DNA from 4 places in the Rhizobium sp. BIGb0125 genome. Region 2 is predicted to be linked to each of the others. Evidence: predicted binding sites of a transcription regulator. Region 2 holds the regulator's gene; each other region holds the start of a gene.
The links. Region 2 encodes LexA, which represses DNA repair genes until DNA is damaged. Its sites were predicted from a motif close to TGTTCNNNNTGTGTTCNG; they were not measured.

Region 1 (3,145 bases), on a different contig from region 2:
GCAATGCACAAAACCGTTTGTTACGTAATTGTAATTTGCGTCATTTTTTGAATTGAACCCATCAAATAAGTTCAATTTACAATAGTGTCATGTTCACTATTGTGACTGTTGTAAAACATGCCTTTTTTGATTTCCGCATTCATTTCAAAACCTGCACGGGAGACGTACAACATGTGCAATGCCTGCGTAATAAACGATATTAAGGACCGCATGCTTTCAAGACGCAGCCTGTTCAAGGCCGCAGCAGCGGGGACGGTAACGGCTGCTGCCGCTACATTCGGAAGCGCACCGGTCGCCATGGCGCAAGCCGCCAGCAGCGTGACCGACATGACCCATGAACTGCATGAGGATTTCCCGACTTTCTTCGGCGAGCAGCAGTTTTTCAAGGACCAGAAATTCAATTACGCCGAACACAAGTTCAATCTGTTTGAACTGCGGGTCAACGAACACACCGGCACCCATGTAGACGCACCCCTGCACTTCTCGGAAAACGGCACATCGGTTGCCGAAATCCCGGTTGGCAATCTGGTGGTGCCGCTCGCTGTTATCGACATCCGCGAAAAGGCAGCATCCAATCCAGATGCGGAAGTCACGCCCGATGACATCAAGGCGTGGATTTCCAAAAACGGCGACCTGCCGGAAAATGCCTGCGTCGCAATGTTGTCCGGCTGGCAGCAGCATCTGGGCACAGACAAGTTTCGCAATGCCGATGGCGAAGGCAAGATGCACTTCCCCGGCTTCCACGTAGAGGCGGCCAAATACCTGCTGGAAGAAAGCAAGGCGGCAGGCATTGCCGTCGACACCCTGTCGCTCGACTTCGGCAAGTCGCCGGATTTTGCCACCCATTACGCCTGGTTGCCGGAAAACCGCTGGGGTCTGGAAGGCATCGCCAATCTGGACAAGGTTCCGGTCAAGGGCGCAACACTTGTCGTCGGCGCACCGAAACACCGGGGTGGTACCGGTGGGCCCGCCCGAGTTTTCACACTCGCATAATTCGGCAACCTGCTGACCGAACACGGAGGAAACATCGATGAGCACCGTCTCCAAAACACAAGATCCGGAAACCAATCCGCGTGTGAAGGCGGTGTTCGACGATATCCGGGCGACGCGAAAGTCCGACTTCATCAACAATATGTGGCTTTACCTCGCCTTTGATGCCGACCTGTTGGAAAGGACATGGGGCGAGGTAAAGGCTGTCATGGCAACGCCTTCAGCGCTTGATCCCTTGACCAAGGAGCTGCTCTATATTGCCGTGTCCGTCACCAATGGCTGCTCATATTGTGCCCATTCCCACACCGCTGCCGCCAAGTCGAAGGGCATGACGGATGAACAACATGCCGATCTTGTCAGGGTGATTTCGCTTGCGGCCAAAACCAACCAGCTGGCAACCGCGCTGCAAGTTCCAGTCGACACGGTTTTTGACGCCGATCAGAAAAGCTGACCCTCAAAATGCACCGATACAGGTGCTTTGACGGCTGAAACGGGAATAAAAGCAGAACATGCTTCTGGCCTTTCAGCCCCGAATCACTACATTGGGCCGCATGAGCAACAATTTTGATGATATCCCGTTCTTCGATGAAGAACCGGCAGAGCCACGCAAGCCAGCACCAGCGCCACAACAGGGCAGCGGTCTTGGCATTGCAGCCCGCGCCATGGCAGCGCGTGATCGGGCGCGTCCCGCCCCCGATTATCTCTCTGGCCTGAACGCAGAACAGCGCGAAGCAGTGGAAACACTGGAAGGCCCGGTTCTGGTGCTGGCCGGTGCAGGCACCGGCAAAACTCGCGTGCTGACCACACGTATTGCTCATATTCTGGAAACCAAGCGCGCCTTTCCAAGCCAGATCCTGGCGGTGACCTTTACCAACAAGGCCGCACGCGAAATGAAGGAACGTATTGGCGTTCTGGTTGGCGGCGCCGTTGAAGGCATGCCGTGGCTCGGCACGTTCCACTCCATCGGTGTGAAGCTGTTGCGCCGTCACGCTGAACTGGTCGACCTGCGGTCGGATTTCACCATTCTCGACACCGACGACGTTGTGCGACTGATCAAGCAGCTCATTCAGGCCGAAGGCCTGGATGACAAGCGCTGGCCCGCCAAGCAGTTTGCCGGCATGATCGACAACTGGAAAAACAAGGGGCTAACTCCGAAAGACATTCCGGAGGGTGACGCGCGCGCCTTTGCCAATGGCAAGGGTCGTGAGCTCTACACCGCCTATCAGGCCCGGTTGAAGACGCTCAATGCCTGCGACTTCGGTGACCTGCTGCTGCATCCGATCAGCATGTTCCGTCGCAACCCGGATATCCTCAAGGAATATCACCAGAAGTTCCGTTACATCTTGGTCGATGAGTATCAGGACACCAACACCGCCCAATATATGTGGCTGCGGCTTTTGGCGCAGCGCCCCAAGGGTGAAGTGCAAAACGTCTGCTGCGTGGGTGATGACGATCAGTCCATCTATGGCTGGCGCGGTGCCGAGGTCGATAACATCCTGCGTTTCGACAAGGATTTTCCCGGCGCAAAGGTCATCAAGCTGGAGCGCAACTACCGTTCCACCGAACACATTCTCGGCGCTGCCGGTCATCTGATTTCACACAATGAAGGCCGGCTTGGCAAAACGCTGTTTACCGACCGCGTTGATCCCGATGACGAAAAGGTCATTGTGCACGCCGCCTGGGATTCCGAAGAAGAAGCCCGCGCAGTTGGCGAAGAAATCGAACAGTTGCAGCGCCAGAGCCATAATCTCAACGATATGGCGATCCTTGTGCGCGCCTCATTCCAGATGCGTGAGTTTGAAGATCGCTTCGTGACGCTGGGGCTGAACTACCGCGTTATCGGCGGCCCGCGCTTCTATGAACGTCTCGAAATTCGCGATGCCATGGCCTATTTCCGTCTCGTCTGCCAACCGGCTGACGATCTGGCCTTTGAGCGCATCGTCAACACACCGAAGCGTGGACTTGGTGACACCACCATCCGCAACCTGCATGACTATGCACGTGCCCGCGATATTCCGATGTTGGCGGCTGCCGCCGATATTATCGAAACGGATGAATTGAAACCAAAGGCCCGCAAGGCGCTGTTCGATGTGATTCAATCTTTCAGAAACTGGCAGCAACGGCTTGAAACCACGTCACATATCGAACTGGCCGA
Region 2 (3,145 bases):
GCTGCGCTGCGGCTGTTCGGAGGCTGGCGTGATCGCCGCCGGCGTCGAGCGCGACAGCTCTGCCAGAATGTCCGTTGTCGGGCGCGGTGCCGGTGGCGTGCGGCGCACAGGGGCGCGCGTAAATTCTTCCGGGTCTGGCGTGAAGATCAGGTCTTCCACGTCCTGCGGTGCATCGGGCAGCGGCATCAGCTTGGGCGATGACGACCGAGCCGAGGTTTCCACAGCACCAATGACGATAGGCAGTGGGCGGCGCGACAGAGCCGGGCCAAGCGCCACGAAATTACCACGCTGCAAATCGCGGAACATTTCCGCCTGACGGCGGTCCATGCCGAGCAGGTCGGCTGCGCGTGCCATGTCAATATCAAGGAAAGTACGGCCCATCAGGAAGTTGGAGGCTTCCGCCGCCACGTTCTTGGCGAGTTTTGCCAGACGCTGCGTGGCGATAACGCCGGCCAGACCACGTTTACGGCCGCGACACATCAGGTTGGTCATGGCGCCAAGCGAAGCCTTGCGGGCATCTTCGGTTACTTCACCAGCCACGGACGGCGCAAACATCTGCGCTTCGTCGACCACCACCAGCACCGGATACCAATATTCGCGGTCGGCATCGAACATGCCGTTGAGGAATGCAGCTGCGGCCCGCATTTGCTGTTCGACATCAAGACCTTCAAGCGTCAGGACGCAGGATACGCGGTGCTGGCGAATACGGTTGGCAATACCGGCCAACTCACCCTCTGTGCGCTCGCCATCCACAACGATATGGCCGAACTTATCAGCCAGCGTCACGAAGTCCCCTTCAGGGTCAATAATGACCTGCTGAACCCAGGGGGCGGATTGTTCCAGAAGCCTGCGCAGCAGATGCGACTTTCCGGAACCGGAATTGCCTTGCACCAGCAGACGCGTGGCGAGCAATTCCTCAATGTCGAGTTTGGCAGCCTGCCCACCCGATAGCGTTCCCATGTCGATGCCGACCTGCAATGCCCTAAAACCTTATACTGTCAAAAATAGATGTTGAATGCCGACTCCGAACGAGCAGCGAACCCTCCCCATAACAGAGATTTCAACGCAATGCTTCCTCGTGAAGGTAAAAATGCACAGGGAATATGCGCTGCCAACCCAATCTGGTGGAGAGAATCAAACGAACCGAATCATGGCACCTTACGATATCAGATCGATAATCATGCCGGTTGGTCGGCTAACGGGCGGTGTTGCGCGCCTCAGCTTTCTGACGGATCGTTTTGTGATGAATTGACGTGAAATCGTTTAAAAAACAGCGTGATAGGCAGCGATTACACGTCTTGGCTGTTTGAAAGAAAATTCACCGGCGCGGCGATTACGAAATATTAAAGCCTTGCGGAACACATATGGAACATATAGTGTATGTTCTGCATTTGTTTCGATTTTCATCAACGGTTGGGGTGCGACTTCATGCTCACACGCAAACAGCAGGAACTGCTTCTTTTCATTCACGAAAGAATGAAAGAATCCGGTGTTCCTCCCTCATTTGATGAGATGAAGGATGCGCTTGATCTCGCGTCCAAATCCGGCATTCACCGGTTGATCACAGCGCTTGAAGAACGTGGCTTCATTCGCCGCCTGCCAAACCGGGCGCGCGCACTGGAAGTCATCAAACTTCCTGAAGCCTATTCGCCAAGCCTCAAACCACAGCGTGGCTTCTCACCAAGTGTGATCGAAGGCAGCCTTGGCAAACCAAAACCGGTTGTCGCCCCTGCTCCGACCCCCGCGCCTGTCAGCGCCAATGATGGCGGCAGCTCGGTATCGGTGCCGATGATGGGACGGATCGCGGCCGGTGTGCCGATCTCCGCCATCCAGAACAACACACATGATGTGTCCGTGCCGGCTGACATGCTGGGTTCTGGTGAACATTACGCACTGGAAGTGCGCGGTGACTCGATGATCGATGCCGGCATCTTTGACGGCGACACGGTCATCATCCGCAACGCCAAGACCGCCAATCCCGGTGACATCATCGTGGCGCTGGTCGATGATGAAGAAGCGACCTTGAAGCGTTTTCGCCGCAAAGGTGCATCGATTGCGCTTGAAGCTGCAAACCCGGCCTATGAAACCCGTATCTTTGGACCTGACCGCGTCAAGATTCAGGGCAAGCTGGTCGGCCTGATCCGCAGATACCACTAAGCGGTCATCAGCAGACCCATATCACTGCCAGGTGACGCGCCAGCGCGTCATCGCTACTGTCGCCGGAAAACGCCCGACAAAACTTGCCTTCAACTCACTTTAGTCTAGTGACGGTCCAGCAGTTGCGAGACATGCGGCGGTACTGCTGTTTCAAATGTCCTGCTGCGCCAGTTGTAATAACGATGCATGGTCCATGGACGGTAGGAACCATACATGGCAGCTGTCATTCTCTCTATCGGCAAATGCCGGTTTGCGGCGGTTGTTGCCTCAGTTGAAAATGTGATCTCCAGCGATCCGGTGCGCCGCAATGTCTGGGCACTGAGCAAAAAGGCGCCGGAGCGGCAGGTTTCAAATGATGTGGGACGCGTGGTGATAACCACAGAACCGATGTCGCAGGCGAGACCAAGATATCTGTTATCCAGCACGGAAATCACCACCTGCCCCTTCGCTGATCTGGCGATGCACCAGCTGTCGCGGCGGCAGGTAAAGGCATCAGATGCGTTTGTAACGGCGGCAGACATCACCTGCCTTTCCGTCTGAATGGTGTGTTCGTCCAGCATCGGCCGTCTTGATCGTGGTGGCGCAGCATCAGCATTGCCAGTCGTTTTGTCATTGGTGTCGTCAGGCGGAGGTTCTGGGACCGGCAGTTCCGGCAGCATGTTTGGCCGAATATATTTGTCAGGTAAGAACAAAGCCCGCGCCCATTGGTCATAGATAAAGCCGAATGGGCGTTGGCTGGTGCTGGCAACCTGATCCTCGCCAACCAGTGCCATCAGTTTCCCGTCCTCAAAAACCACCAGATCGGCATTGTCCTGCTGCCGTGACAGCACAAACAGCACAAGGCCTGCCAACAGGAACACAGCACTTACCCAAGCCAGTCGGGTGCGAAACAGTGTCAGCGCCAATAGGCCAAGCGTTCCAGCGCCCAAAAACCATTGATGCTGTCGTCCGACCCCGGCATCGCCTCCCCATGAGGCCACATAGGTGG
Region 3 (3,145 bases), 280 kb from region 2:
ATAATCGGCGGTCATGATGGCATCTTCGTCATGCTCCACCACAATCACCGTGTTGCCGATGTCGCGCAGGTGCTGCAACGTGTCCAGCAGGCGGGCATTGTCACGCTGGTGCAAGCCAATCGATGGCTCGTCCAGCACGTAAAGAACGCCCGTCAGGCCCGAACCGATCTGCGAGGCCAGGCGAATACGCTGGCTTTCACCACCCGATAGCGTGCCGGAATTGCGCGACAGGCTGAGATAATCCAGCCCCACATCATTAAGGAAGCGCAGACGTTCGCGGATTTCCTTGAGAATGCGCACGGCAATTTCATTCTGCTTGGCGCTCAGCGTCTCAGGCAGCACCTCAAACCAGTCGCGCGCGGTGCGGATCGACATCTGCGTGACTTCGCCAATATGCAGCTTGTTGATTTTCACTGCCAGCGCTTCCGGCTTCAGGCGGTGACCGGCGCAGGCCGGGCAGGGCGCGGCCGACATGTAACGCTCGATATCCTCACGCGCCCATGCGCTGTCGGTTTCCTTCCAGCGGCGCTCGAGGTTCGGCACGATGCCTTCGAAATTCTTCACGGTCTTGTAGGAGCGTGCGCCATCTTCATACTGGAACTCGATCTTGTCTTCGGTGCCCTGCAAAATGGCGCCCTTGGCCGCCGACGACAGGTCCGACCACCGGCTGGACAGCTTGAAACCGAAGGCTTTGCCCAGCGCTTCCAGCGTCTGGTTATAATAAGGTGAGGTCGATTTTGCCCATGGGGCAATCGCGCCGTCTTTGAGCGTGCGGTTTGGTTCCGGCACGATCAGGTTTTCATCCACCTTCTGCTGCGAACCAAGGCCGTCACAGGTTGGGCAGGCACCAAACGGGTTGTTGAAGGAAAACAGCCGCGGCTCGATTTCCGGAATGGTAAAACCGGAGACAGGGCAGGCAAATTTTTCTGAAAACAGCACTCGCTCATGGGTCTCGTTCAGGGATTTGTTGGCAGAACCACCGGCGGATGTCTCTTCGGCCGGCAGCGGCTTGTCGGCAAATTCGGCAATTGCCAGCCCATCGGCCAGCCGCAGACATGTCTCAAGGCTGTCTGCCAGACGGCTTGCCATGTCGGCGCGCACCACCGCACGGTCCACCACCACATCAATGTCGTGTTTGTATTTCTTGTCCAGCGCCGGCACATCGGCAATTTCATAGAACTGGCCATCGACCTTGACGCGCTGAAAACCCTTTTTCTGCAGCTCGGCCATTTCCTTTTTATATTCGCCTTTGCGGCCGCGCACGATTGGCGCAAGAATATAAAGACGCGTGCCTTCCTCAAACGCCAGAATACGGTCCACCATCTGGCTCACCGTCTGGCTTTCAATCGGCAGGCCGGTGGCCGGCGAATAGGGCACGCCCACACGCGCAAACAGCAGGCGCATATAGTCGTAGATTTCGGTCACGGTGCCCACCGTCGAGCGCGGGTTGCGCGAGGTGGTTTTCTGCTCGATGGAAATGGCCGGCGACAGACCCTCAATCTGGTCGACGTCCGGTTTCTGCATCATTTCCAGAAACTGGCGTGCATAGGCCGACAGGCTTTCCACGTAGCGGCGCTGCCCCTCGGCATAGATGGTGTCGAATGCCAGCGATGATTTTCCGGAGCCGGACAGTCCCGTCATCACGATCAGCTTGTTGCGCGGCAGGTCGAGATCAATCCCTTTCAGGTTATGTTCTCGTGCACCACGGATGGAAATCGTTTTCAATTCGCTCATGACAAGGCTCGGAATATATGTTGGCGGGCAGGGTCGGGCACTTATGTAGTGCGGCCAAGCCCAGTGTCGAGTTTAATCGTATGGAATAGCTGCTTTTCGATTCTGTTCCGCTAGATAATAGAGATTTATTAGAACAAAGAAAGAACAAACTTGACGTGAAAGCAATCCCGGTGAATTGTATGCAAACATTCCTTGTGGATTGTGTGGCGGTAAAGGTGCCCATTGGCCACCTCTATGGTCTATGATCTCACCAGTTTTAGAAAAGAAAGTTTTCCGGGCAAAATGCACGGAGCAAGGATAACGAGATGGCAGGCAGTGTAAACAAGGTAATTTTGATCGGTAATGTTGGGGCGGACCCGGAAATTCGCCGCACCCAGGACGGACGCCCAATTGCCAATCTTCGTATTGCCACCTCCGAAACCTGGCGTGACCGCAACAGCGGCGAGCGCAAAGAAAAGACCGAATGGCACACGGTTGTCGTGTTCAACGAAGGTCTTTGCAAGGTTATTGAACAATACGTCAAGAAGGGCGCCAAGCTCTACATCGAAGGCGCGCTGCAGACCCGCAAGTGGCAGGACCAGACGGGCAATGACCGTTACTCAACCGAAGTGGTGCTGCAGGGCTTCGGCTCCACGCTGACCATGCTGGATGGTCGCGGTGAAGGCGGTGGCGGCGGCAGCCGTGGCGGCGACTTTGGCGGCGGCGGCAATGATTACGGCGGCGGCTCCTCCGGTGGCGGTTATGGCGGTGGTTACGACCAGCAGCCAGCACGCAGCGGCGGCGGTGGTGGTGCACGCGGCGGCCAGCCTGCGGGCGGCTTCTCCAACGACATGGACGACGATATCCCGTTCTGAACGACCAATTAATCCCTATGAAAAAGGCCCGGCAAGCAAACGCTTCCGGGCTTTTTTATTGCCTGCACAGCCTGTGCAATCTCAGCTTTCAGGCTTGGCCACAAACTCAAATGTCGGCTCGTAGGTCACCGGAAAATTCACCGATCGGGCGATGAAACACACCTCGTGAATGCGGTGGTGAATGGCAGTCGCGACCTCGATATCGGTACCATCAAGCACGGTAATGCGTGGCCGCAAAACGGCTGAGGTAAAACGCCCAGCACCGCTTTTTTCCACTTCGCCTGTCCCGACAGGGCTGTCCTCGTACGCCGCCACCACCACCTTGGCCTCGGACGCATAATGCAGGTACCACAACATGTGACAGGCCGATAATGCCGAAAGCAGCAGGTCTTCCGGGTTCATCTTGGTGGGGTCACCACCCAACAGCGGATCATTGGAACAATGAATGACCGCCTTGCCGGGCACGGCGACATCCCAGGTGCGGTCATAGGCGCGGTAACTGCTGGTGCCATTGCCGCGATTGCCAGTCCAAATAACAGCGGATGTATATTCATGTG
Region 4 (3,145 bases), on a different contig from region 2:
AGCGCCATTGTATCGATCGGTTCGGGATGCTGTAAAAGCCGTGGTGGGCGGGGCCAACTTCCCTTCCAGCCCGCAGTCGGCTGCGACGAGAACGGCGAAACCCGCATGACCGAACGCTCCGGCACATCGCTTTCGACCGAGGCATAACGATAGATGCGTTGTGCACCGACACGGTTGGCCAAGATGTCGACTAGATCAGACATGTCAGGCTCGGCCTCCTCCACCAGCGAGGATATGGCCTGGCGATGCTCAAGCGGTTCGGCAGCCGAAGCGACCAGCGTCATGAGCTCGATACCGAAACCAGGATCAACCGTTTCGATCTTGTCGCACAGCAATCGGGTAAGGCGCTTCACATCGCGAACCGGCTGGGCCAGACCAACTCGAACCGCCTGTATGCTGTTGTCAACGCGGGTAAAAAGAAGGTCGATACGGCGCGCGCCAACCCCCTTGGTTTCCATATCCGCGCATAAGGCTATCACCAGCTTTTCCGTATAGCGGGCAATGGTTTCTGCCGCAGCGATCGGCTCTGCAAACACGCGCCGCGCTTGCGGCAGGTCCGGCGAACGGATTGGATCTATGGGCTCGGCCGAACGACCAAGGGCTTCATCGATACGCCGGCCGATTTCCGGTCCAAAGCGCTGGGTGAGCGGTGCCCTTGGCTGGTCAATGAGATCACCGATCCGCTCAAAACCAAGCGTCTGCAGGCCTGCTACGGTCTGTGGTTCCAGACGAAGGGCTGCAAGCGGCAGACGACGAAGCAATGGCAAGCTTTCCCCCGGCGGCACAACAAGGGTTGTTTTGGTCGTGAAGCGCGCAAAAGCATGCGCCGCCCCTCTTGTGTCAGCAATCGCCGCACGCGCTTCTAGTCCGGCAGCTGCGAACCGCTGGACCATCGACGTCAGCATCACAGCTTCGCCACCATGCAGATGGTCTGCACCGGTCGTATCGATAATCAGCCCATCCGGCGGATCAACCATAACAACAGGAGAAAATCGCAGCGCCCATAAGGCCAGTCGCTCAAGCGCATCACCATCTCCCCGACTATCCGCATCCACAACAACCAGTCCCGGTACCAGCGCCTGCGCTTTGGCCAAAGCCATGCCGACAGACAGTCCGAGCTTGCTGGCATTGGCGTCGAGAGCCGCAACAGAACGACGTCGGCCATCACGGCCAGCAAGCACCAGTGGTTTATCGATTGGCGGCGTAGCGGTGCCCGAAAGCCGTCTCAGACGGTCTGTTGGCCAACGGGGCAGGTACAGCGATACAACCCTGACCATCACAACTCTCCACTTCGAGATCGAAACACTCCCCTGCCCGTGCCCGGATCAGTTCGAGCAACCAGCGCTCGCGGCCGATACCGGCGACCGGCAATGGCGAAGACGGCACTGCCGAAACACGCCAGCGCGTGATCGCAGCCGTCGGCTGGCCAAAATCCTCCGCCTCGCTCTGGCGGCGCCAGCGGCGAATGGCGATACCAATCGCACCCGACTGTTCTGCGGCCAGTTGCAACCGGCGTGATGCGACCATGGAAAGCCGGGTGACCTCGGCAATCGCGGCCCCAATCCCGCCGTGACGAAGCCCTTCCTCGAAACAGGCAAGCAGCATCTTCTCATCCCCGGCTTCAACATGGATGACCCGGCCTGGATCAAGCCCCACCTGAGCAAGGGCCGGCGCGAACAGATCGGCGCGGGTCACACACCACAACACCTTGCCGCGTGTGCGCGCCGCAATACCGGCGGCAAACACCGCAGCCGCGGCTCCATCCACCGCACCATTGCCGTGACCGGCCACTTCATGCAGCGCACCCAGTGCCAGTCCGCCTCCCGGCAATCTGTCATCAATCTCCGGAACCCCGAACGGCAGAACCTGCCGTTTGCGCATGGTTGTGCCTTCGAGACGCTCAATATGCTCCCAAAGCCCGGACAGCATGGAATTGGCGATTATTCCCGACATGGCGCGAATGCGATCCTCTCAATGATCTTGCAGGGGCAAAGTTTATTTGTTCTCTTTTTGTTCCTATTGCTGTCATGAGTCAATCGGGGGCAATGAACCTCCTGTGGTCAAAATAATGATGCCGTGATGGTCCAGACCGGATTCATGCAATTGGATCAAATGGATGATGCGGTACAGTTTGTCAGGAATTTTTTCTTAGAAATCGCAGCCGTCACGTCGGCAACGCCGGAAAAACAAAAAGGCACGATTTATCGACCGTTGATCAGCATTTCCCCGTGACCATTGAGGCACGGGGAAGCTTGTGTTGCACAAGGTCATGCCATCTGCCTGACCGTGTTTCTTCTTTGGCGGATCAAAACGCCAATTGGACTTTCATTGACTTTGTTCTGTCTGCTGCTGTTTCGAATGCGGTGACGGCTTCGCTGAGCGGAAAGGTTGCGGTCAGAAGTGGTTTGAGATCAACACGGCCCTTGTTGATGAAGTCGACCGCAAGCCCGAACTCCTCATGGAACCGGAACGTGCCCTTCATCTCGATTTCCTTGGCAACAACCATGTTCTGCGGGATCGACACATCACCACCCAGCCCAAGCTGTACAACGGTTGAGCGTGGACGAAGAACCTCAAGACCTGCCCGCACAGCGCTCTGATTGCCCGACGCTTCGAACTGAACGTCAAAATATCCCTTGTTGGCAGAATAGGCCGAGAGTTGATCGGCATTGTCGGCAACATTGATCACCCGGTCAGCACCAACGCCGAGTGCCTTCTTCAGTACCGCATCCATTACGTCGGTCGCCACGATCTCACGCGCCCCATGTGCCCGTGCCGCAATGATCGCCAGCGCTCCAATGGGTCCGCAGCCGGTTACCAGCACCCGCTTGTCGGTCAGGGCGCCGGCCCGTGTTACCGCATGCAGTGTGACGGCAAAGGGTTCAGCCATCGCCGCTTCATGGATCGAGACACCCTCTTCTACCCTGTGGCACTGCCAGGCCTGCGCCACCAGTCTCTGGCGAAACGCGCCCTGGATATGCGGCATCGGCATGGCACTGCCATAGAACCGCATGTTGAGGCAGTGGTTCTGTTGCCCCTTCAGGCAATATTCGCAGTCATTGCACGGACGGCTTGGCGAGACCGCAACGCGATCGCCCACGGAAAGCCCCGAGACACCCTCACCCAGCGCCTTGATCGTACCGGC

Region 1: a site for LexA is predicted at 1,483-1,500, ahead of M2418_RS03625 (ATP-dependent helicase). Genes of this name have one in related genera too.
Region 3: a site for LexA is predicted at 1,864-1,881, ahead of uvrA (excinuclease ABC subunit UvrA). Genes of this name have one in related genera too.
Region 4: a site for LexA is predicted at 2,001-2,018, ahead of M2418_RS20290 (ImuA family protein). Genes of this name have one in related genera too.

Annotation. Positions count from the first base shown of each region.
Region 1 is NZ_JANUDV010000001.1:802,148-805,292, reverse strand. Features, by position in the region: gene M2418_RS03635 (cyclase family protein) at 172-993, shown strand; gene M2418_RS03630 (carboxymuconolactone decarboxylase family protein) at 1,031-1,441, shown strand; gene M2418_RS03625 (ATP-dependent helicase) at 1,542-3,145, shown strand, end outside.
Region 2 is NZ_JANUDV010000003.1:661,496-664,640, forward strand. Features, by position in the region: gene M2418_RS11555 (ATP-binding protein) at 1-978, opposite strand, end outside; gene lexA (transcriptional repressor LexA) at 1,429-2,157, shown strand; gene M2418_RS11565 (ComEC/Rec2 family competence protein) at 2,262-3,145, opposite strand, start outside.
Region 3 is NZ_JANUDV010000003.1:384,293-387,437, reverse strand. Features, by position in the region: gene uvrA (excinuclease ABC subunit UvrA) at 1-1,734, opposite strand, end outside; gene M2418_RS10105 (single-stranded DNA-binding protein) at 2,040-2,588, shown strand; gene M2418_RS10100 (OsmC family protein) at 2,670-3,145, opposite strand, start outside.
Region 4 is NZ_JANUDV010000007.1:231,196-234,340, reverse strand. Features, by position in the region: gene M2418_RS20295 (DNA polymerase Y family protein) at 1-1,277, opposite strand, end outside; gene M2418_RS20290 (ImuA family protein) at 1,189-1,953, opposite strand; gene M2418_RS20285 (hypothetical protein) at 2,080-2,232, shown strand; gene M2418_RS20280 (L-idonate 5-dehydrogenase) at 2,306-3,145, opposite strand, start outside.